Regions from separate parts of the Halomonas sp. DP5Y7-2 genome, predicted to be linked through region 4. Evidence: predicted binding sites of a transcription regulator. Region 4 holds the regulator's gene; each other region holds the start of a gene.

Region 1 (5,996 bases), on a different contig from region 4:
GCTGGAATGGTGCTGGCCCTGGCCCTTGCCAGTCTGCTGGCGGTGGTTCGGGTCCTCAAGATACCGGTGCTCAATGGATTGACGCTGTGGTTTATCTCGTTCTTTCGAGGTACGCCGCTGCTGGTGCAGCTTTTCCTGTTCTATTACGGGCTGCCCCAAGCGCTGTCCTTTCTAACCGCTATTGATGGCATTACCGCGACCATCATGGGGCTGACCCTGCATTTTTCCGCGTATATGGCAGAGTCCATACGTGCCGCCATTGTCGGCGTCGACCGCAGCCAGACCGAAGCCGCGCTGTCGATAGGCATGACCAATGGACAGCTGATGCGTCGGATCGTGTTGCCCCAGGCAACTCGCATCGCCGTGCCGACGTTGATGAACTATTTCATCGACATGATCAAGGCGACCTCGCTGGCGTTTACCCTCGGCGTTACCGAGCTGATGGGAGCCACCCAGAAAGAGGCGGCGGGCAGTTTTCTCTACTTCGAAGCCTTTATCACCGTCGCGCTGATTTATTGGGCCATCGTGGAGGCGCTGGCGTGGCTGCAGCGACGTCTCGAATACCGACTCAATGAGGCCTATCGGCGATGATCAAGATAGAACAGCTAAGCAAGCGCTTCGGTGATACGCGAGTGCTTGATGGCATCGACCTGAACATCGAGCAGGGCGAGATTATCGTGGTCATCGGGCCGTCCGGTACCGGCAAGTCGACCTTGCTGCGATGCCTCAACTTTCTTGAGCGGCCTGATGGCGGACGCCTTACCCTGGGCTCGCTGAGCCTGGACCTGGCATCTGCCAGCAAGTCCTCCATCCTGGAAGTTCGACGCAGGACTGCCTTCGTCTTTCAGAACTACGCGCTGTTCGCCAACAAGACTGCCCTGGAGAACATCGCGGAGGGCTTGATTGTCGTCAACCGCTGGCCCAAGGCCAAGGCCCACGCCCGTGCCCGCGAGATTCTCGAGCGCATCGGCATGGCGGACAAGGCGGATGCCTATCCGGCATCGCTTTCTGGAGGGCAGCAGCAGCGCGTGGGTATTGGCCGTGCCATGGCCGCCCAGGCAGAGGTCATTCTGTTCGATGAACCGACCTCGTCACTGGACCCTGAATGGGTAGATGAAGTGCTCGCACTGATGAAGCAGCTGGCCCGGGAGCGACAGACCATGCTGGTGGTGACCCACGAGATGGCATTCGCGAGGGACGTGGCCGATCGTGTGGTGTTCATGGAAGGTGGGCGCATTATCGAGCAGGGGCCACCCTCGGTGCTGTTTACATCGCCCCAGGATCCGCGGACCCGCGATTTTCTACGCAAGGTGCTGCCTGCGGATGACGCACTCTCGCCCGGCTAGGGCGGGTCGGTCCGTTGGCTTCAGAGCCCCATCCTTATTCATTTTTAACGACAGGGAGGCTGCATGCCGACCGAACCCACTGTACATGATGATCTTGCCGCAGCCCTGAGGGAGCTTCAGGCCACCATGAAGGCCGCCAACATGTGGCGCATGGACAAGCCTGAGCCGGCGGCATTCAACAGTCAGCAGCCGTTTTGTATCGACACCATGTCACTGCCCCAATGGCTGCGCTTTGTGTTCATTGCACGCCTTGAGGTGCTGGTAGATCAACAGGCAGCGCTGCCCGCCAGCTGTGATGTCGCTCCTGCGGTAGATGCCTATCTGATTCAGGAAGGGGCCAGCGCTCAGGATCGCGTGTTGCTGCGCAAGGTGGTGGAAGACATTGACCGTTTGATCACCGACAACTGAGACCGCACCAGCCTCGGCAGAGCGCGTATCGCCGGTGCGCACCGTGATGCGGATACTGTTCTAGATAGTGTTCTAGATAGTGTTTTAGGTAGTGGTCTAGAGAGTGTGCAGTAGGTCAGCCGACGCTGTCATGAACACTCACGCGAAGATGATAAGGAGCGTAACGTGCCCTGGTACTTTGCCTACGGCAGTAACATGAACCTTGCACGGGTCGACGCCCGTATCGGAGAAACGCGACGCGTGCTGCCTGCGACCCTTGAGGAATACGCACTGCGTTTCAACAAGGCTTCGAAAGTACCGGGGATCGCCCACGCCAATGTGGTGCCCGCCGCTGGCAAGCGCGTTGAAGGGGCTCTGTTCGAGCTGATGGTGCCTGAGCAGATCGCGTCCATGGATCCCTTCGAAGGCTATCCCCATGAATACACGCGCCAGCGCTTGCCACTGCAGACCGCCGAGGGGGTCATCGATGCCTGGGTGTATATCGCCAGCGCCGAGCGCCAGGGGGAGGGGCTCAAGCCCGCCCGCGAGTACCTCGAGCACCTGCTGGCCGGTCGTGACTTCCTGAGCGAGGGCTACCACCAGGCGTTGGCAGCGGTGGAGGCCGTCGAGCACCTCGATGATGCCACCCTGGGGCGGTTGGGACTTTCTCGCCACCATCCCCGCTAGAGCCGCTGCCTCGCTCGAGCCTCACGCAGGCTCAGCCACTGGCATCGACAGCACAGCGCCCGCGCCTGCCTGGCAGGAGCGGGCGCTGCATGTATGCGGACGTGCTCTGGATCAGAAGCGGTAGCTGATACCGGCCATGATCACGTAGGGGTCCACCTCGATTTCGCCGATGTCCTCGCCGTTGAGATCGACGTCGCTGTCGATATCCAGGTACCACACCGCCATGTTGGCCGCCCAGTGATCGTCGATCAGCAGGTCCAGGCCCGCCTGGCCAGCCCAGCCCCAAGACTCTTCCAGGTCCAGGTCAGCACCCTGAAGGTCGATGTCTTCATCAGAGAAGTGGGTGTAGTTGACACCGATGCCGGCATAGGGCTGGACACGGGAAGCGGTGCCACCGAAGGGATAGTATTGCACGGTCAGAGTCGGCGGCAGATGCTCGACGCTCGCGCCAATATCGTTGCCACCCACGTTCAGGTCCACGTCGTGTTCGAAGGGCTCGGCGGCCAGCAGTTCGACGCCAAACTTGTCGTGGAAGCGGTAGCCGAGGGTGAAGGCAAAACCGTTGTCGTCATGGACATCGGTGTCCATGGTGCCGCCCATCAAGGAACCGTTGTCGGAGTCAGGCTTGACCTTGGCCACACCGACGCGTGTATAGAAGTCGCCCTTGCCATAGTCGGCAAGCGCTTGTGTGCTGACGAGGGCAGCGGAGCCAAGGGTGGCAATCAGTGCGGTAGTGACCAGGGGATGGCGCATGCAGTTCTCCTTGCGTACTGGCGAATGGGCGGACCCGATGTAAGCCAGTCTATGCTGTAGTGAGAATGCAGTTATTGACCTGCCTCAATACCTCTTTCGGTTCATGCCAATGGATTGGCCAACGAAAACGGCGCCTGGAAAGCCAGGCGCCGTCGTGTCAGCGATCGATGGAAATCAGACGCTGTCTTTCAATTACTTCTGGTTAGAAGCGGTAGGTGACGCCTGCACCGATGGTCATCGGATCGATTTCGGCTTCGCCGACGTCGCTGCCATTCACTTCGATATCGGAGTCGACGTCAGCGTAGCGTGCGTAGGTGCCCACCAGCAGGTTGTCAGTGACGCTCAGGTCAAGACCAACCTGTGCGGCTGCGCCATAGGAGCTATCCAATTCGGCGTTGAAGCTCTCGTCCGAGAAGTGGGTGTAGTTCATGCCCACGCCAACGTAGGGGTGAACACGGGCGTTTTCGACGCCACCCAGCGGGTAGTAGTTGAGCATCAGGTTGACCGGGGTGCGGTCCACGCTACCAATGTTGCCGCCGCCTACAGCAATATCATGCTCCATGGCTTCGGAGCCGTTCAGCTCGACGCCGAACTTGTCGTGGAACAGGTAACCTGCGCCATAGGCAAATCCGTTCTCTTCGGAGACATCAATGTCCTGACCGGCGATGTCACCATTGTCTGAAGTGGGATCGGCCTTCTCAAAGCCACCGCGCACGTAGAAGTCACCAGCCTGGTAGGCCATGGCGGACTGCGCAGCAAAAGCAGTGGTGGCGAGAAGAGCAGCGGTTCCCATCAGTCGTGTCATTTTCATGGTGGACCTCCTTGATGATCCTATGGCTTCGAAAGGTGAAGCTATGTTGTACAGGGCACAGTTTACGAACAGTGTTTCTAAATGTCTTGTAGAAATAAATAATCGAGTCGATAGGGGTAACTAGCGAAAAACTATGGAACTAACGAGCTGGCACCGTGTCACTGAATCAAATCTGTACAACTTTTTTGCACATTTGGGGTGTGTGGCGGGCCAAACAGCGGAGTGCCACGAGACAAAAGCTGAGTCTACGGCGCAGGAGCGACGGCCCGAGGGGCAAGCGCTAGAGGCCAGGGGCCAGGGGCCAGGGGCTAGAGGCCAGGTGCCAGGAGCCAGAAGGCCAGGGACTGGAAGGCTAGGGGACGGCAGTGAGAAAGCCAACACGGGGCGGTCACTTGCCCTGGACGACGCCTCAGGCGAGCAGGGGACAGCTGGGCAATGGCAACGGGTGGTCCACGCGAAACCTCGCTGAACGGACGGAAATCGTCTTCACTGTGAGGTAATCATCTACCAATGGCGGGGGCGGCATTGTGATCAGACGTAACCGAAGCCGGTGGCTGGGCGTCTCCAACGTGCCCTGGGGGATGGCAGCCTTGGCGCTGGGCGCCTCTGCCTTGCTGGCGGTGTGGCTGCTGCTAGAGCCCTGGCTGATCAGTGGTCTGACACTGCCTGCTCGTGTGTTGATGGTGGGGCTAGGGCTTTGGGTAGTCGGCGTCGGCTTGGCACTGCCATTGTGCTACCCGTTGGTCACAGCGCCCCCTGTCGGCGCGTCTCGCATGCTCATGTGGCTGCGAAGAGCAAGCGCCGTGCCCTGGTACCCCTTGGCCCTGGCGACCTTCGTCACCTTGTTGTTGGCCCGTTACATTGGCGTGATATAAGGGCATCCGAGTGATGCAACGGCCGAGGCGCAGTGACCTGTGAGCAGTGACCAGTGACAGGCCAAATACCGCCCCATATGAGAAGGCCGTCCCATATGCAGAAGGCCGCCCATCTGGGCGGCCTTCTGCGTGACGGCTGTCATTCAGCGCTTATGCATCTTCCAGTGTATCGAACTCTTCGGTGATCTCGCGGCTAGGCTCCTGAGTGGCAAGACTGACCACCACGATGGCGATGTAGGCAAAGATCACGCCCGGTACGATTTCATACAGATCAAACAGGCCACCTGACAGTTCAGCCCAGGCCACGACGGTGACGCCGCCGACCACAATGCCGGCCAGGGCGCCCCACTGGTTCATGCGGCGCCAGTACAGCGACATGATCAGGGCAGGACCGAAGGCGGCACCGAAACCTGCCCAGGCATAAGACACCAGACCCAGTACGGTGGAGTCAGGGTTCATGGCCAGCAGGTAGGCGACGATGGCGATACCCACGACAGCCAGGCGTCCCACCCAGACCAGCTCTGATTGGCTGGCATCGGGGCGGAACAGCGCCTTGTAGAAGTCGTCGGTCAGGGCAGAGGAGGACACCAGCAGCTGCGAATCCGCGGTGGACATCACCGCCGCCAGAATGGCTGCCAGCAGAACGCCTGCGACCAGAGGGTGGAAGATGGCGTTGACCATCACCATGAAGATGGTCTCACCGTCACCCAGGTCACGGGTCATGTAGACCAGGCCCAGCAGGCCCACGGCCATGGCGCAGACCAGGCACAGTCCTGACCAGGTCACCGCGATGCGGCGCGCGGTGGGAATGTCCGCTTCGGAGCGAATGGCGGCAAAGCGCGCCAGAATGTGGGGCTGACCGAAGTAGCCAAGGCCCCAGGCCAAGGAGCTGATGATGCCGATGGCACTGAGAGTTTCGCCGGTGGAAGCATCGACGAACCAGCTCAGCATGTCGGGGTTCTCTGCCAGGATCTGCTGGCCGCTGGCACCGAGCCCGCCCAGCTCAGTCAAGGCGATGACCGGAACGATCAGCAGCGCTGCGGCCATCATCAGGCCCTGAATAAGGTCCGTCCAGGATACCGCCAGGAAGCCACCAAAGAAGGTGTAGGAGATGATCGCGAGGGTGCCGACGGTGAC
Region 2 (5,996 bases), on a different contig from region 4:
TCGCTGAGCGATGCCCCGGTGCTGATTCGCTGGCGCGCCTTGCTGGATCGGCGAGTATCGCAGACTAGCGGAGCCTGATCTGCCCATCACGAGCGTTAGTGTTCTGGAGGGCCGTGACGCTTTTTTCGAAACGTCTCAAGGGCCCCAGTAGCAGGGCCCAGTGGCCAAGACCCCGACAGGCTAACCTGTTGGGGTCTTGTCGTTATAGAGCAGGGCGTGAGTCGTCCTGTAGTGTGGCGGAGGGGGTGCTGCTCACGTCATCTGCTCCAGAGCCGTGATGCGATCAAGCGCTTCATCGCGATGGGTTCCGCAGAGGTCGGCATCGAAGTCGAAGCGTGCGCATACCGCTGGGCGTTCGGGCGAACCAAACAGCTTGCACAGGTGATCGTTGTCGAGCTGGACGCAGCGCACGCCGGCCGGTTTTCCCTCAGGCATGCCCGGTATCGGCGAGCTGATCGACGGGGCGATGCAACAGGCGCCACACCCCGGCCGACAGCCGAGGTGGCCAGATGCCTGGGCTTCTGTCGCTGGTGATGCCGCCGCGGCGACGGCAATCAGCTTGTCCGTGGACCTCATCGTCATGATCAGTGGGGGGCCTTGGCCGTGGCGGTGGCACCCTTGTCCACGCCCTCGTAGGCGCGCACCCAGGTATCAATACCCGTGTCCCGTGCAACGTGTTTGGCCAGCCACATGGCGATTCGTTCGACGGTGGTCGCGCCAGGCAGGCAGCGGCAGCGTTCCCGGGGCAGCCGCAGTTGGAAGCGCCCCTGGGGTGCCTGATAGGCGCTGACCAGGGCGTCACCTTCTACGCAGACCAAGTCATGCTCGTCCACCAGGTAGCTGTCATCCAGCCAGCGTGCATAGTGCTCCTCAAGTCCAGGCTGGCGACTGCCGCGCTGGATGATCTCGAGCCGCGAACGATGGCCGTGGGCAATGCGCTGACAGTTCCCGGCGTGGCGCCTGAGGCCGTGGCTATAGGTATAGGCCGCGCCGTCAATCGACTCGTCGCTCAGGCATAGCTCGATGTGCTCGACCCGCTCTGGCGGATGGCGCAGCAGTTGGCGCGACAGATGCTCGGCCATGGCAGCCTTGGTGATTCGTGGCCAGGGCAACAGGGTAAACGCCTGTCGCGGGCCGCGGACTTCCATGGGGTAGGGCGATGAGGTACGCACACACAGCCCCTCACGGCACTCACTGACCTCTACCCCGGGAGCTTGCGTAGGCACCAGCAGTGTATGGTCGGCACCGCCATCAAGGCGCGACTTGATCCATGGTTTGACCTCGCCGAAGTCGAACAGCATGCCATCCTCACCCAATTCACCGTCGAGGGTGGCATCCACTTGCCAGCTGGCCCCGATCAGACCACGGTCCGGGCACCACAGCGACACGTCGAGGTGCGTCAGTCGTCGTACAAAGAGTGCCATCAGTCGATTCCTGCGATCTTGTGGGTTTGCAGCGACAGCCGCCAGCGTGGATGAGCCATGCAGTGGGCGACGGTGGCTTGCAGTGGCGTGGCAGGCGCATCGCTGGCGACCAGCGAGGTGTCCATTGGCTGCAGCAGAAAGTGATCGAACTGCATCGCTTCAAAGGCCTCCGGCGGCGCCTCGGCCTGGGGAAAGACCAGCTTCAGCTCGTCACCATGGCGCTGCGCCAGCGGGGCGGCGCCCTTGGGACTGACGCACAGCCAGTCGATGCCCGCCGGGGCCGGAAGCGTGCCGTTGGTTTCGACGCCGATCTCGAAGCCCGCCCTGTGCATGGCCTCGATCAGCGGTGTGTCGAGCTGCAGCAAGGGCTCCCCTCCGGTAAACACCACGTAGGGAATGACTCGGGAATCGCTGTGGGGCCAGAGTGAGGCGAGGTGAGCGGTCAGCGCCTCTGCAGTGGAAAATTTCCCACCGTTCTGACCGTCCGTGCCAACGAAATCGGTATCGCAGAAGTGGCACTGTGCGCTCGCGCGGTCCTGCTCACGACCGGACCACAGGTTGCAGCCAGTAAAGCGACAGAACACGCTAGCCCGCCCGGCCTGTACGCCTTCGCCCTGCAAGGTATAGAAGGCTTCCTTGACGCTATACATCCTGCGTGGCTCCAACCGCCGGTTGGGCGTCTTCTGCTACAGCAGCATAGGCTAGTGGATCCGTGACGCCCTGGGCCGCGAAGGCGGCGAGGCGCTCACGGCAGCTGCCACAGCGGCCACAGGCCAGTGGGCGTCCCTCGTAGCAGGTCCAGGTGTGGCGGTAGTCCAGGCCCATGGCAAGCCCATCGGCGAGGATGTCGCTCTTGCTGGCATTGAGGTAGGGCGCATGTATGGCCACCGGGGAGAAGTTGGCGATGGCGGCCACGTCGTTCATCTTGTGCACGAATTCCGGGCGACAGTCGGGGTAGAGCACGTGATCACCACCATGAGCCCCGTAGTCCACGCGGCTGGCGCCAATATTCACCGCCTTGGCGATGGCCAGTGAAAGCAGCACCATATTGCGGTTCGGGACCACCGTGGCACTCAGGTTGTCCTCGGCGTAGTCCCCGTCGGGCATGGCGCGGGCCGCATTGGTCAAGGCGGAGTTGTCGATCAAGCCGTGGATGGCGGTGATGTCGACCACTTGATGGGGAATCTTCAATTCCTGGCACACCTGCCGCGCCACCTCGAGTTCACGGGCGTGACGCTGCCCGTAGTCGAAGGACAGGGCATGTACCTTGAGGCCCTCGCGAAGGGCGCGATGAAGAACGGTATAGGAATCCATGCCACCGGAGTAGATCACCACGGTGGTGGCGGGAGTAGGGCTCATGCTGAATATCTCGAGTCGGAGAATTTGGGGGAGGCGACTCGCTGTCGCCAGGGGCCGGGGTCCGGTCCGGCTAGATGCCATGGCAATGTCGCTGCCTGACTTGAGTGGCTTAAATGCTTAGGTGCATAGGCGGCTCAAGTGTCAGCGAGACACGCCGGCGCTGGAGCATTCTCTCGCCAGCGCTTGCCTGTGGCGCCGCATAGGGTACCGAAAGGTGGGGAACAAGGCCAGGCACCTTTGATGCCGATCATTTGCGCCTCGTCAATATCGCACGTTCCCTGGCATGGCATGCTGCCAGGCCCGCACTGCGGTGTCTGAGCTGTGATGTCTAAGCTGCGGCGTCTGAGCTGTGGTGTCTGAGCTTTAGAAGGAAGCAGGATGTCCAGCCAGGCCTGGCTAGACATACGCACCGCCGTGTTGCCTTGACCATCACCCCTGATGAGAATCGCCACCATGCATGCCCCTGAACTGCTGTCCCCGGCCGGCACCTATCGCCATATGCGTTTCGCCTTTGCCTACGGTGCGGATGCGGTCTACGCGGGCCAGCCCCGCTATTCGCTGCGGGTGCGCAACAACGACTTTGGCTTGGATAATCTGCTGCGTGGTATCGAACACGCCCGCAGCCGGGGCAAACGCTTTTACGTGGCGTCCAACATCGCCCCGCATAACGCCAAGCTGCGAACCTACCTCGATGACATGGCGCCGATTTTCGAGGCGTCACCCGACGCGCTGATCATGTCCGATCCAGGCCTGATCATGATGGTGCGGGAGCGCTGGCCCGAACAGCCCATCCACCTGTCGGTGCAGGCCAACGTGGTCAACCACGCGGCGGCCCGGTTCTGGCAGGCCCAGGGGATATCCCGGATCATCCTGTCACGGGAGCTGTCCCTCGAGGAAATCGCCGAGATTCGCGCCGAGTGTCCGAGTCTCGACATCGAGACCTTTGTTCACGGGGCGCTGTGCATCGCCTACTCAGGCCGCTGCCTGTTGTCCGGTTACTTCAATCGTCGAGACCCCAACCAGGGGACCTGCACCAACGCCTGCCGCTGGCAGTACCAGACACACGCGGCCACCACGGATGACTGTGGCGACCTGGTGCCGACCAGCGCTCAACCGTCGGTGTTGATCGAGGACCCGCAGCGCTCGGGGGAGCTGATGCCGGTCCATGAGGACGAGCACGGCAGCTACATCATGAATTCCAAGGACTTGAGAGCGGTCCAGCACGTGGCAAGGCTAGTCGAGATGGGCGTCAGCTCGCTGAAGATCGAAGGGCGCACCAAGTCTCCCTACTACGTTGCCCGCACCGCCCAGGTCTATCGTCGTGCCATCGACGATGCCGTGGCGGGACGGCCGTTCGACAGGCGACTGATGGATGAGCTCGAGAACCTCGCCAATCGCGGCTATACAGAAGGCTTCTACCGCCGTCACGTGCACGACGAGTACCAGAACTACGAGCGTGGGCACTCGATTGGCGTGCACCAGCAGTTTGTGGGAGAGGTGCTGGGCATGGAGCGTGAAGGGTGGCTCGAGGTGGCCGTCAAGAACCGCTTCGAAGTCGGGGATGGGGTGGAGTTGATGCTGCCGACCGGCAATCGGCGCTTTACCCTCAAGGCCATGATGTCGTCCAGCGGTCGTCCCCTGGAGGTGGCGCCTGGCGACGGGCACCGCGTGCGCCTGGCGTTGGAGGGCGAGTCATTGAGCGCTGCGGCGCGCAGCCAGGAGGCTCTTGGCTTTGGGCTGCTGATGAGGGCTCTTCCCGCTGCTCGCCAGGGCGCCGTACCTTTACAGGAAGACGTACAACCCTGATGCTGGGGCTTGTACGAAAAGTGCCTGCGCTTGGTGATACGGCGTTAAAAATCAACTTAAAATGCTAATTTACACCTCGTAAACTGCGCTTTCTCACCGTTTTTTGCCTTGTCTAACCTTCGCACGTCGACTTTTCGGACAAAGCCTCGGGCTCAAGTGGCGCCACGGGTTGAGCGGGCGCCGGGACTTTCTGGCTCAGGATGCTGCCATGGCCACCATTGAACATAGCGCTGTTCTCGCCGCGCCACCGGAGCGGGTGTTCGCCCTGCTCGAGAACGTCGAGGACTTCGCCGACTACTCCGACCTGATCACCTCGATCGAAGCCTTGGGAGATGATCGTTACCGCTGGCACGTTCACGCGGTGGCGATGGACTGGACCTTCGATGTGCAGGTGACCGAGAAGTCGGCACCGTACCGGCTGGCGTGGCAATCGGTCGATGGGGTCAGCAATGAAGGGCGCTATGACCTTGAGCGCGTGGAAGAGGGCACCCGGGTCAGCCTGACCATCGACTATCGGATACGCAATCGCCTTCTCGAGAAGGCGGTCAACCGAGCCGCCAAGCCGCTGGTCAGCAAGGTCAGCGCCCAGATCCTCGAGCGTGTCGAGGCTCGCCTGTGACGTCAGATCTGTTCCTCGACCCCCTGGTCGCTGGCCTCGCTGTCGTGCTGGATGCGGGCGCGCCCTGATGCCTTGGCACCGTACATCTGCTTGTCGGCTGCGGCGATCAGAGCCGCTGCATCGGTGCGCGGCATCTCGGGTAGCCACTGCGCCACGCCGATCGATGCGGTGACCTGCAGCGGCCGCTGTTCCACGCTGGCCATCGGTTGTCGGGCCAGCCATTGCTCGATGCGTCGTGCGACCTCAAGTGCGCCGGACGCTGGCGTGCCTGCGAGGGCGATCACGAACTCTTCGCCACCGTAGCGCGCGGCAAGGTCGTTGGCCCTGACGGCATCGCGCAGCGTGGCGGCTACGTTGACCAGCACGATATCGCCGATGCGGTGGCCATACTGGTCATTCAGCTGCTTGAAGTGATCAAGATCGATAAACAGAAGCGACAGTGGACGATTCGTGGAGTAGGCCTCATGCAGCATGGTGCCGAGGCGCTGTTCCAGGGCGGCTCGGTTGGCAAGTCCCGTCAGCGCATCCGTGGTCGCCTTTACGTCCAGGGCCTCGTTGTCACGCTTGAGCGCGGTCAGCTGGGTTTCACGATGATGCAGCTGTTCGACCAGGTGGAGCGTCAGTCCATGCAGCTGCTGCTTCCCGGCGAGCAGCAGGCGTTCAATGTCCTCTTCTGGTGACAACAGTGCGGCCAGGAAGCCGGGGAGGGTGCCCATGGCGTCGTCGAGCTGGCGGGTCAGCACCAGCTGCGTCTCATCGGCCAGGCCCGTGGTCAGCCTGAATCGGTG
Region 3 (5,996 bases), on a different contig from region 4:
GACTCTGCCGTATCCCTCGACGCTCTACGATCTATCGACTCGATGTGAAGGAATCTGCGGACCCATGCGCGCCACCGACCTGCTGATCAGTACCCTCAAGGAAACGCCTGCCGACGCCGAAGTCGTCAGCCACCAGCTGATGCTGCGTGCGGGCATGATCCGCCGTCTGACCTCTGGCCTGTACACCTGGCTGCCACTGGGCCTGCGCACTCTGCGCAAGGTGGAACGGGTCGTGCGCGAGGAAATGGATCGCGCCGGCGCCCAGGAGCTGCTGATGCCCGCCGTACAGCCTGCCGAGCTGTGGCAGGAGTCTGGCCGCTGGGAGCAGTATGGACCTGAGCTGCTGCGCCTCAAGGACCGGCATCAGCGCGACTACTGTGTCGGCCCGACCCATGAAGAAGTCATTACCGACCTGGTGCGCAAGGAAATTGCCAGCTACAAGCAGCTGCCCGCCAACTTCTACCAGATTCAGACCAAGTTCCGTGACGAGATTCGTCCGCGCTTCGGGGTCATGCGCTCGCGCGAGTTCATCATGAAGGACGCCTACTCTTTCCATCAGGACGAGGCGTCCCTCAAGGATACCTACCAGAAGATGTATGACGCCTATGTGCGCATCTTCACGCGGTTGGGTCTCGACTTCCGTCCGGTGATCGCCGATAACGGCTCCATCGGTGGCACCGGCTCCCACGAGTTCCATGTACTGGCCGACTCCGGCGAGGACGACATCGTGTTCTCCACCGAGTCCAGCTACGCCGCCAACATGGAGAAGGCTGAAGCGCTGCCGGCGCCGCTGGGCAGTGACGCCAGCCGTGCAGCGCCCAGCGAGGAGCTGCGCCTGGTCGACACCCCCAACGCCAAGACCATCGCCACCCTGGTGGAACAGCATGGCCTTGCCATCGAAAAGACCATCAAGACACTGATGGTCAAGGGCAGCGAAGGCGGTCTGGTGGCGCTGCTGGTGCGCGGCGACCACGAGCTCAACGAGGTCAAGGCCGAGCATCTGGAGCAGGTGGCCACTCCGCTGACCATGGCAAGCGAAGAAGAGATCCGTGCTGCAGTTGGCGCAGGGCCTGGCTCACTGGGACCGGTGGGACTCGACATGCCGATCGTGATCGACCGCAGCGTCGCGCTGATGAGCGACTTCGGCGCCGGTGCCAACGTCGACGGCAAGCACTACTTCGGCATCAACTGGGAGCGTGATGTGGCGCTGCCCCAGGTGGCCGACATCCGCAATGTGGTCGAAGGCGACCCCTCGCCGGACGGCAAGGGGGTACTGTCGATCAAGCGCGGTATCGAGGTCGGTCACGTGTTCCAGCTGGGCCGCAAGTACAGCGAAGCCATGAATGCCACCGTGCTCGGTGACGAAGGTCGTGCCATCCACCCGTGGATGGGCTGCTACGGCATTGGTGTGACCCGGGTGGTGGCTTCTGCCATCGAGCAGAACCACGACGACAACGGCATCATCTGGCCCGATGCGATCGCCCCCTTCCATGTGGCCATTGTGCCGATGAACGCACACAAGTCCCAACGCGTGCGCGAAACGGCCGATCGCCTGCATGACGAGCTCACCGCGGCAGGCTTCGACGTGCTGCTGGATGATCGTGATCTGCGTCCCGGCGTGCGCTTTGCCGACCAGGAGCTGATGGGCCTTCCCCATCGCCTGGTCGTGGGAGACCGTAGCCTGGACAAGGGCGAGCTTGAGTACAAGGGGCGCCGCGACAGTGACGCCACCATGGTGCCCGCCGACGCCATCGTCGACTTCCTCAAGCAGCGTATCGCCCTGTAACAGGGCCCTCAACGGTCCCGGGCGCTGAGGCGTCCGGGCCGTTGGTACAAGTCTGACCTGGCGGCGACGCGACAGCCGCAGGGCTGCTCATGCCGTGCTGTGAATCCTGCAGATAAAAAAAACCGGCCCCGAAGGGCCGGTTGAAAAAGGGGGATGACTCCCCCTCCCCTGACGCTGGTCAATGGCTGGGTTCTGTGCACATGAGACCCAACCTGTCTACGCGGAACCTATCGCTTGCGACGATGACTGTCGCGAATGACAAAGGCGATCCAGCCCGCCATGAAGACCACAGAAAGGGCGACAGCCCCCAGACCGAAGATCACTGCATCATCGAGATACATGGCCCTGCCCTCCCCTTGCTGTGTTGATGGTTCAAGCTTAGCCGCCCTCCTGATGAATTGTGCTGACCTGAGTCAAGGGTCCCTGTGCGACATTCGCCCGCCGCCATATCAGCCGTCGTCCATTCACGCGAAAGCCGCCCAAGGGCGGCTTTTTCTGGCGGTCGCGGACAGCGCAAGCGGTGGTCAGCCAGCGGCCTACAGCACCTTGCGATCTTCCACCGATGAGGCTTCGGTACCCGCGGGCAGTGGGTGCCCCTTCGCCAGTTCCGCGCGGGTCGCGTCGCGTACCTCCAGCACCTCGACCTGATAGCGCAGGGTCTGCCCCGCCAGTGGGTGATTGGTGTCGATCACCACCGTGGTGTCCTTCACCTCGACCACGGTGACGATCTGGGGACCGGCATCGCCGGGGGTCTGAAAACACATCCCAGGGCGCAATTCCGCCGCGGGGAACGCCTGACGCCCCACCTCACGGACCAGAGACTCATCCCTGCGTCCGTATGCTTCGTCAGGGGCCAGGGTGACATCGACACGAGAACCCGGCTCGGTCGCTTCGAGCGCTCGCTCGAGCCCCGCCATCAGGTTGTCGTGGCCGTGAAGGTATTCCAGTGGCTCGCCTCGCTGACGCGAGTCGTCGAGCACCTCACCGTGGCTATTACTGAGCACATAATGGAGCTGGGCCACTTTCTGAGGGGCAATCTTCATGATGCGTTCCTTTCGGAGATAAGTCTCAGTCCTGACGCTTCAAGGCGGCGACAGGCATTTCAAGGCGCTGTTGGCGATGCAGCATGTTGAGCAGCACGATGGCGCGCTCCTCTCCCTTGTGGCTATCGAACACTGCCTTCAGGTCCTTGAACGGACCGTCGGTGATTTCGACGCTCTCGCCGGCGCGGAAATACAGCTGCCCCGGACCTTCGTCCTTCTCTTGCCCGTGCCGACGCAACAGCTCGACCAGCTCGTCGCTGACCGGTACCGGCATCGACAGGCCGAAGGTGACGATCTTCAACACCCCCCGGGTCGAGCGAATGGGGCGCCAGTTGCTTTCGACCTGGTCGAGGCGAAGAAACAGGTAGTAAGGAAATAGTGGCTCTTCGACCCAGGTCAGCTTGTTGCGGCGCTTCTTCTGCACTTCAAGCACCGGATGGAAGAGTTCGTAGCCCTGATTGGCCAGATGCTGAGCGGCGCGAAAGGACTCTCCACCCTTGCACTGGATTACGTACCAGCGCGGCGTGGAATCGCCACCAGTGACCGTCTCGTTGATGCTGTGACTCATGTAACTCCTTCCGGGCACCCACCAGGCGGACAAGGATATGACCTGGGGGCCTGTCTTGGTCTCAGTTTCCGGCTCGCCACCGACGCGGCTTGTCGCGCGCCGCTGGTATCGTCCCTGCGGCTTTGCAACAATTCGCCGAGCAGCGCCGGGATACTGAGCGCATTTTACCATTCGGATCGCCGACCATCATGCAAGGAGGCTTTCACATGCCCACCCCTTCGGCCATGCGCCGCTGGATCGAGGCCCTTGGCGTCTATCTGCGGCCGCCTGTACTGGCCATGCTGTTTCTGGGCTTCTCTGCCGGCCTTCCGTTCCTGCTGGTGTTTTCCACCCTGACGACTTGGCTGCGCACCTCTGGCGTCGAGGTGGCAGCCATCGGCTTCTTCTCATGGATAGGACTGCTGTATTCGATAAAGTTCTTCTGGGCGCCTGTGGTCGACGCCTTTCGGTTGCCTCTGCTGACACGCTGGCTGGGCCAGCGACGCAGCTGGATGCTGGCCGGCCAGACGCTGATGATGGCCGGACTGGTGGGCCTATCAACGCTTGATCCTGCACAGCAACTTGGCAACGTGGCGCTATTCGCCCTGATGGTCGCCTTCGGTTCCGCCACCCAGGACATCGCCATCGACGCCTTTCGCATCGAGTCAGCGGAAGACGATGTGCAGGCAGCTATGGCCTCGACTTACATCATTGGCTATCGCGGTGGCCTGATCATGGCCGGCGCAGGAGCCTTGTACCTGGCCGACCTGGGCTCCTGGCAGCTGTCCTATCAGTGCATGGCCGCACTGACCGCCATTGGCATGATCACCGTGCTGCTGCGCCCCGAGCCTCCCCGCAAGCCCCTGGCACAGCGCCTCAGCGCAGAACCCAGGGTCAGGAGCTTCCTGCGTGCCAGCCAAGGCCAACCCGCCTGGTTCCGGCGCACCGGGGCCTGGCTGATCGGCTCGGTGGTCTGTCCTTTCCTGGATTTCTTCTCGCGCTTTGGGCTAGGTGCCCTGGGACTGCTGGTGTTCATCGGCATCTACCGCATCAGCGACTTGGCGATGGCATCGATGGCCTATCCGCTCTACGTTGATCTGGGCTTCAGTCTGGACACCATCGCCACCGTGACCAAGGTGTTTGGCGTGGTCATGAGCCTACTGGGGGGACTGCTCGGCGGGGTCCTGGTCGTGCGCTTCGGCATCGGACGCATCCTGGTGATAGGGGCTGCCGCCACCGTGCTCACCAACCTGATGTTCACCTGGCTCGCCATGAGCGGCGCTCAGAAAGAATTGCTGGTGCTGACCATCATGGGCGACAACCTTAGCAACGGTCTGGCCAGCGTGGTGTTCGTGGCGTTTCTTTCAAGCCTGACGTCTCGCGCTTACACGGCCACTCAATATGCGCTGTTCTCGTCACTGATGACCTTGCCTGGCAAGTTTCTGTCAGGCTTTGGCGGACTGGTCGTGGAGGGTTGGGGCTACCCCAGCTTCTTCGTGCTGGCCTCGCTTCTTGGCCTTCCGGCGGTGGCGATGGCGCTGTGGATCAAACGGCACTATGTGAAGGAAGAGGCCTCCAAGTGAAGGAAAAGGCCTCCAGGTGAAGGAAGAGACCTCCAGCGCCGAGGCCTGATACCGGTAGCGAACGTCAGACGCGCAGGTGCGACTGACGTTCACTCGCCGGGCGGTCACTTCAGCGGCGAGAACCGCGTTCCTGCAACCAGTCCAGCGCCCCTGGAGTCGTCCGCCACTGGTCACGCATCAGGGTGCGGTACTGCCAGGCTTCGGCACGGGTGCCAGGCTCTGCCAATTGTCCATTGGGAGGCGTCGCCGCGCGCTGGGGGTTGTCGCTGCACAGCAGAGAGACCGCATGGCTGTTATGGCGCTTGGCACTCTCCAACGCGGCCGCCGCATCGTCGAGCTGCCCCAGTCGGTACAGTGCCAGCACCTGGCCCATGTACATGCCCAACAGCGGCGCATCCTGTTCAGCGGCATCCGTTTCGCTTGCCTGCTCCAGCGCCTGCCGACTCATCGACAACGCCTCGCCGTCACGGCCTTCACGCAGCAACTGGTCGAGCACCAGCTCACGCAAGCCGAGGCTGTCCTGCTCGTCCAGCGACAGCAGCAACTCGGCCAACTCACGGGAATGCTGGCGCGACCCGCGCTCCATGCCGACCACCAGGGCCAGCCCCGCGCGCAGCAGCTGCGCGTTGTCCGCCTGATCCCACTGGAAGGGACCGTCGCCGCTCTGACTGACCTGCTGCAGCCAGCGCTCAAGCCGTTCGGCCAGCGGCTCGAACAGGCTGGGCGCCATCCACGGCAGGCTGCCGAAGCGACTGGTCAATGCCAGCGACACCGATTGCAGTACTGCCGGCGAATCGAGCTGTTCGGGATTGGCACACAGCGCCGGCAACCAGACGCTGGCATTGATCCAGGGATCCCCCAGAAATCCCATGGGGGCGTCCGGGTCCACGTCCACCTGAAAGCCTTCCTGGAAGGCCGCAAACAGGGTGTCTTCCCGTGCCGTGGAGCGATACACCAGCACACCATCCTGCTGTTCGACCTTGATCGGCGGAGGCGTCGGCAGCTCCGCCAGCAGGGTCTGCAGCCCCACCAGCGGC
Region 4 (5,996 bases):
TACCCCATGCTGCGAGCGATCAGACGTGCGGCCGACCGCCGTCGTCAAGCCGATGGCGATTTTGCCTGGCTTTTCAATCCCTACACCGGTGATGAGTTGGTGTCCATCGACTGCGAGACCACCGGCCTGGATACGCGTCGCGCCGAACTGGTGTCGATTGCGGCAGTGCGGATCCACGATGGGCGCGTGTTGACCAGCGAGTCGCTTGATCTGCGGCTGGAGCCCCCGGCCAGCCTGGATGGTGATTCCATCAAGATTCACCGCCTGCGTGGGGTCGATCTTGAGGGTGGGATGCCGGTGCGTGATGCCCTCGAGACGCTGCTGGAATTCATCGGCAACCGTCCGCTGGTGGGGTGGTGCATCGACTTTGACCTGGCCATGCTCGATCGCTATCTCAAGGCGGAGTTTGGCTTCTCGTTGCCTAACGCCACCATCGATGTGGCGCAGCAGTACCGCAAGCGGATGCGGCGCAGCCACCCCGAACTTGAGCTGCAGCCGACTTTCGAACAATTGGCAGAGCGCCTGGGAGTGCCGATCATGGGACGGCATACCGCATTGGGTGATGCCGTCACTACGGCACTGATGCATTTGCGGCTGGACGCCGACGCGCTGGCCGAGTCGTCTCGATGATGCCATCCACGCCGCTGTCACCACGCGTGACCTGGGACGAGCGGCGTGTCAGGTGCCGTAACAGTCACCGTAATGGGGAGATCTTTGCATGAGCCTTCATGGTCTGATGATGTTGCTTGAGCCGACGTTGCTATCGCTTGGCCTGTTGGCTGTGATGGTGGCTTACTGCCAGTACTATCGCCGCACCCGTGACCTGTGGGGGATGGTCAAGTTCTGGGAGAAGCGTCTGACGCTGACGGTGAGTGAGCACGCCTGGCAACGCTTCGGCATCTTGCTGCTGTTGCTTGGTGTGGTGGCGCGCTATCTGCTGGCACTACAAGTCGTCTAGCCACAGGTCGTCTTGTCACAGGGCGGCTAATCAAAAGCACCTTGGCCCAGGACATGCGGTTGTGAACCAGCGTAATCGCAGGGGTGAGTGGTTGCTGACTTCTTCGCCTGTGGCGGACGTGAGTGATAGACTAGCGGGTCTTCATTTTCAGCCGTGATGTGCCCTGCCCATGTCTGCTCAGCCCGCTTCCGCCTCCCTGTTTGATCCCCGTGTCCTCGACCGTCGTGATGCCGCGTCCCCGGCAGCTGACGACGAGCGCGCCCAGGCCAAGGCCAAGCGCGAGTTCAACAAGCTGCAGAAGCGTCTGCGGCGTCAGACCGGCAACGCCATCATCGATTACGGCATGATTCAGGAAGGCGACAAGGTCATGGTATGCCTGTCCGGCGGCAAGGACAGCTACACCATGCTCGAGATTCTCCGCAGCCTGCAGCGCAATGCGCCGGTGAACTTCTCCCTGGTGGCGGTCAACCTCGACCAAAAGCAGCCCGGCTTTCCCGAGCACGTGCTACCGGACTACCTGGACAGCATTGGCGTGGACTACCACATCCTCGAGCGTGACACCTACTCGGTGGTGAAGGAAAAGACCCCCGAGGGCAAGACCACCTGCGCGCTGTGCTCGCGACTGCGCCGAGGGTCGCTGTACGGTTTTGCGGAAGAGATCGGTGCGACCAAGATTGCCCTGGGACACCACCGCGAGGATATTCTCGAGACGCTGTTCCTCAACATGTTCTTCGGGGGAAGTCTCAAGGCCATGCCGCCCAAGCTGCTGTCCGATGATGGCAAGAACATTGTCATCCGGCCGCTGGCGTACTGCCGCGAGGCGGACATCCAGGCCTACAGCGATGCCATGGCCTTTCCGATCATTCCCTGCAACCTCTGCGGTTCGCAGCCCAACCTGCAGCGCCAGGTGGTGAAGGAAATGCTGGCAGAGTGGGAGGCCAAGCACCCAGGGCGCCTGGAGAGCATGTTCAAGGCCGTGACCAACGTGGCACCCTCGCAGCTGGCGGACCGGGAGCTGTTCGACTTTGAAGGTCTGGAGGCCGTGCAGGCGCATCGCCAGGCTCGGCGTATTGATATCGTTGACGCCGACTAAGCTCGCCTGAACAAGCCCAGCTGAAGAGCCCCTGCTGAACATGCCTTGCTGAAAAGGCACTGCTGAAGCGCGAAGCGAGCTAGGGCTACATCACGCAGTGGCCCTCTTCAATGTCTGAACGCTCGTCCCGATAAGATAGCAAGAGGCCGCATCCTGGGATGCGGCCTCTTTTGTTGATGGAGTCGGTATATCGTCGCCCTACCTAGGGGGGCTGGGCTCGTGGCGTGGCACGACGTCTATCGGTCGCTGTCGGCCGCAGGCCCTGTCAGCGCCGCGGATCAGCTGGCGTCGGTGTCAGCCAGGTTCGACAGTGAGGCGAGGTCCAGGATATTGACCTCCCGTCCAGAGACGGCCACCAGGTCCTGCTGTTGAAAGCGCCCCAGAATGCGGCTGACCGTTTCGACGGCTAGTCCCAGGTGGTTGCCGATATCTGCCCGGGACATGGACAGGCGGAAGCTGAACGGCGAGTAGCCGCGGCGGCGGAAACGGTCCGACAGTCCGAGGAAGAAGCAGGCCAGTCGTTGGTCAGCGGTCTTGCGCGACAGCAGCTGCATCATGCGGCGATCCTCGCGCAGCTCCTTGCTGAGGGTGCGGAACAGTTGCGCGCGTAGTTCCGGCAGCGTTTGGGTCAGGGCGTCAAGGCGATCGAAGGGAATCTCACATACGGTCGTGGTCTCGAGTGCCACCACGCTGCCGGGGTATCTGCCGTCGTCGATGCCGTCCAGGCCGACCAGTTCACTGGGCAAGAAGAAGTTGGTCAGCTGCGCTTCGCCACTACCTTCGGTGGTGATCTGCTTGAGGCTACCGGAGCGAACCGTGAAGACGCTCGTGAAGCGATCTCCCTGCTCGACCAGGCGAGTGCCCTTCTTGATCGGAGGATGACGGCGGATAATGGAATCGAAGCGCTCGAGGTCAGCGGTCTCCAGCGACAACGGAAGGCACAGGGAGCTCAAGCTGCAGGACTCGCAACGAGTCTCGTGTAGCATGGGGCGCCGTCGATCTTGGGCCGATGGACTCATTCGCAGCTCCTGTGGGTCTGGGGTTTATGATGAGCAAAGCATGTAGGAAACTGGCTTTCCCTTGCTGCATGCTATTGTCGCTATTCTACACACAGATATTAGGCCAAAGGAGCATATACCTCTTTTGCCTCAATAATCTGGCGGCGATATGATAATCGTCAATTTCCTACAATTTGTAGGATATTCCACACAGCTAAACCGACAATCATGCCCGCTGCCATAAATCGTGTGGCAGGGTGTGCCAGCAAACTCTGCAGCTGACGCGCAGCAATCCCTGTTGTCACCAGTGCCGGTAGCGTCCCCAGGCCAAAGCAGAGCATGAGTAGTGCTCCACGGGCAGGGTCTGCGATGGCCATGCTCCATGCCAGCATGGAATACACCAGGCCACAGGGCAGCCAGCCCCAGATGGCCCCGAGTGCAACCGCCTGAGGTAGCTTGACCACTGGCAACAGGCGACGTCCTGCTGGCTCCAGGTACCTCCACAGGCGCTGGCCCAATGCCTCCAGCCAGCGTAGCCCTTTCCACAGGTTGGCAATGTAAAGCGCCATCGTGATCAGCATCAGGCTGGCAACCACCTGCAGCAGGTCCCGCATGCCCGGTGCCAGCGCCACCACAGAGCCTAGGCTTGCGACCATAGCGCCTGCCAGGCAGTAGCTGAACAGACGTCCCGAGTTGTAGCCAAGTAGTAAAATTCCTACACGAACAGGGTGGCGCATGCTCGGGGGAATGGCAAAGGTCAGGGCGCTCATTATACCGCCGCACATGCCGATGCAATGTGCTCCGCCAAGCAGCCCGAAGACAAAAGCCGCCATCGCGGGCGGCAGGTCTAGACCTACTGGGTTCATGCGTTCTGCTCAGGATCCAGGGGGTGGCGTGGAATCATGTTCGTCGGCTGTTGTGTCATCGACCGGTGTCTCTTTTGCCGGCTTTCTGGATGGGTTCGATGTCGGCGGGTCTTCGTCCTCGAACAGGATGCGATAGGCAGGACCCTCCAGATCGTCGAATTGATCGTTGCGGACCGCCCAGAAAAACGCCCATACCGCCAGACTCAACAGGATCAGCGACAGCGGTATCAACAGATAGAGAATGTTCATTGAGCATGCGCCGCTACGGCAAGACGTGAGGGTGATGGCGGCGCCGCGCGTCTCAGGCGAAGGGCATTGCCTATGACCAGCAGCGAGCTGATCGACATGCCGATGGCGGCGAGCCACGGAGGCACGAAGCCCAACGCGGCGGCGGGCAGCGCGACGACGTTGTAGAGCACTGACCAGGCGAGGTTCTGGCGAATGATGCGGCGCGTCTGGCGTGCGCTATGGATAGCCTGGACGATACGCTCCAGCGGCTCGCCGAGCAAGATCAGGTCGGCGCGAGTGCGTGTCAGGTCACTGGCGCCAGCAACGGCAATGGCGAGATCCGCCCCGGCCAGAACGGGCACATCGTTGATGCCATCTCCCACCATGGCAACGACCTCTCCCGCTTGCTGACGCTTGCGGACCAATGTGAGCTTGTCCTCGGGACTGGCGTTGCCGTGCCACTGCGCTACCCCCAGCTGATCGGCCAGGGGCTGAACGTTGCCGGGGCGATCGCCGGACAGGATCTCGATCTCGATACCCGCTTCGCGGATAGCCGCAAGGGTCATGGCGGCGTCTGTGCGGGGCTGGTCGTGTAGCTGGAACCAGGCGACAGCCTGCCCCTCGCATGCCAGCAGCAGCCACAGGCCGTCGCCTGGTATGTCGAGGGGGGGCTGGCTGGCCAGGGCAAAGTCCGGGCGTCCAAGGCGCCAACACTGCCCAGCCACGTAACCTTCCACGCCCTGACCGGGGACGTTGCGAATGTCGCTGGCCGTGACTCGGGCGTCGCGCCAGGGCCGGAAGGCATGGGCGACCGGGTGCTCCGAGCCGACTTCCAACGCAGCGGCCAGCTGACGAGGGTCGATGTCTGCAAGGCAGTCTGCCGTGAGGCGTCGGTGCTCGGCCAGGCGCAGCTGACCTCGAGTCAAGGTGCCGGTCTTGTCAAAGATGATGCGGTCGAGGCGGGCCAGGGTTTCCAGCGCATCGGCGCGAGCGACCAGCACGCCGGCGCGACGCAGACGCCCGTGGGCGACGGTCAAGGCGGTAGGCGTGGCCAGTGCCAAGGCGCAGGGACAGGTGACGACAAGTACCGACAGAGTGACCCACAGGCTGCGACTGGGGTCGATCCACCACCAGGCCATGGCGACCAGGGTGGTGATGATCAGCAGATTCAGGACAAAGCGGTGAGACACCTGCTCTGCCACCTTGGCGATACGCGGGCGATGGGCAAAGGCTCGGTCGGTAAGGTCAAGGATGCCAGCTGCGCGGGTCGCGTCCCCGACACGCAGGACGTCGAGCTCCACCGGGCTGTCGATGCACAGCGTGCCAGCGTGAACGATATCGCCCTGTCGTCGTAGTGAGGGCAGCGACTCACCGGTCAGCAGCGACTCGTCGATCTGTGCCACGCCTGATGTCAGGACGCCGTCAGCCGGAATCAGTGAGCCAGGACTGACGCGCACGCGATCACCCGGTTCGAGCTTGCTGGCGGGAATGACCCGTTCGTCGCCATTGGCCTCGACGCGCACTGCAGCGCTGGGCAAGGCGCTGGCCAGAACGTTGCCCTGGCGCCCGTAGTGGGCGCGGGCGCGGGATTCCAGGTAGCGACCGAACAGCAGGAAGAAGGTGAACATGCTGACCGAATCGAAGTAGCGATCTCCCGATTGGCTGACCACCGACCAGCAGCTCGCCAGGTAGGCGCCACCGATGGCCAGGGAGACGGGAACATCCATGCCGAGTATGCGCGAGCGTACGTCCCGCAAGGCGCCCAGGAAGAACGGTTGAGCGGCATACAGCACGACAGGCGTCGTCAGCGCCAGTGATAGCCAGGCAAACAGCTGGTCGAAATCGGCGCTGAG

The links. Region 4 encodes FNR, which switches genes on or off when oxygen is low (the NO sensors DNR and NnrR bind a similar motif). Its sites were predicted from a motif close to TTGATNTANATCAA; they were not measured.
Region 1: a site for FNR is predicted at 3,248-3,261, ahead of KUW18_RS12050 (OmpW/AlkL family protein). Genes of this name have one in related genera too.
Region 2: a site for FNR is predicted at 3,021-3,034, ahead of yegQ (tRNA 5-hydroxyuridine modification protein YegQ). Genes of this name have one in related genera too.
Region 3: a site for FNR is predicted at 2,190-2,203, ahead of ccoM (cytochrome c oxidase subunit CcoM). Genes of this name have one in related genera too.

What each region holds. Positions count from the first base shown of each region.
Region 1 covers NZ_JAHVHY010000005.1:490,224-496,219, reverse strand. The annotation lists gene KUW18_RS12070 (amino acid ABC transporter permease) at 1-591, shown strand, start outside; gene KUW18_RS12065 (amino acid ABC transporter ATP-binding protein) at 588-1,346, shown strand; gene KUW18_RS12060 (YqcC family protein) at 1,410-1,754, shown strand; gene KUW18_RS12055 (gamma-glutamylcyclotransferase family protein) at 1,920-2,420, shown strand; gene KUW18_RS12050 (OmpW/AlkL family protein) at 2,532-3,173, opposite strand; gene KUW18_RS12045 (OmpW/AlkL family protein) at 3,376-3,984, opposite strand; gene KUW18_RS12040 (hypothetical protein) at 4,512-4,859, shown strand; gene putP (sodium/proline symporter PutP) at 5,010-5,996, opposite strand, start outside.
Region 2 covers NZ_JAHVHY010000011.1:78,983-84,978, reverse strand. The annotation lists gene KUW18_RS19090 (AAA family ATPase) at 1-78, shown strand, start outside; gene KUW18_RS19085 (YkgJ family cysteine cluster protein) at 253-576, opposite strand; gene KUW18_RS19080 (6-carboxytetrahydropterin synthase) at 585-1,424, opposite strand; gene queE (7-carboxy-7-deazaguanine synthase) at 1,424-2,074, opposite strand; gene queC (7-cyano-7-deazaguanine synthase QueC) at 2,067-2,783, opposite strand; gene yegQ (tRNA 5-hydroxyuridine modification protein YegQ) at 3,237-4,589, shown strand; gene KUW18_RS19060 (SRPBCC family protein) at 4,798-5,208, shown strand; gene KUW18_RS19055 (GGDEF domain-containing protein) at 5,211-5,996, opposite strand, start outside.
Region 3 covers NZ_JAHVHY010000006.1:263,958-269,953, reverse strand. The annotation lists gene KUW18_RS13385 (proline--tRNA ligase) at 65-1,786, shown strand; gene ccoM (cytochrome c oxidase subunit CcoM) at 2,014-2,127, opposite strand; gene KUW18_RS13380 (peptidylprolyl isomerase) at 2,323-2,829, opposite strand; gene rfaH (transcription/translation regulatory transformer protein RfaH) at 2,855-3,397, opposite strand; gene KUW18_RS13370 (AmpG family muropeptide MFS transporter) at 3,604-4,959, shown strand; gene KUW18_RS13365 (SEC-C domain-containing protein) at 5,069-5,996, opposite strand, start outside.
Region 4 covers NZ_JAHVHY010000004.1:261,965-267,960, forward strand. The annotation lists gene KUW18_RS07895 (3'-5' exonuclease) at 7-630, shown strand; gene KUW18_RS07900 (hypothetical protein) at 719-958, shown strand; gene ttcA (tRNA 2-thiocytidine(32) synthetase TtcA) at 1,128-2,051, shown strand; gene fnr (fumarate/nitrate reduction transcriptional regulator Fnr) at 2,330-3,070, opposite strand; gene KUW18_RS07915 (sulfite exporter TauE/SafE family protein) at 3,229-3,915, opposite strand; gene ccoS (cbb3-type cytochrome oxidase assembly protein CcoS) at 3,925-4,164, opposite strand; gene KUW18_RS07925 (heavy metal translocating P-type ATPase) at 4,161-5,996, opposite strand, start outside.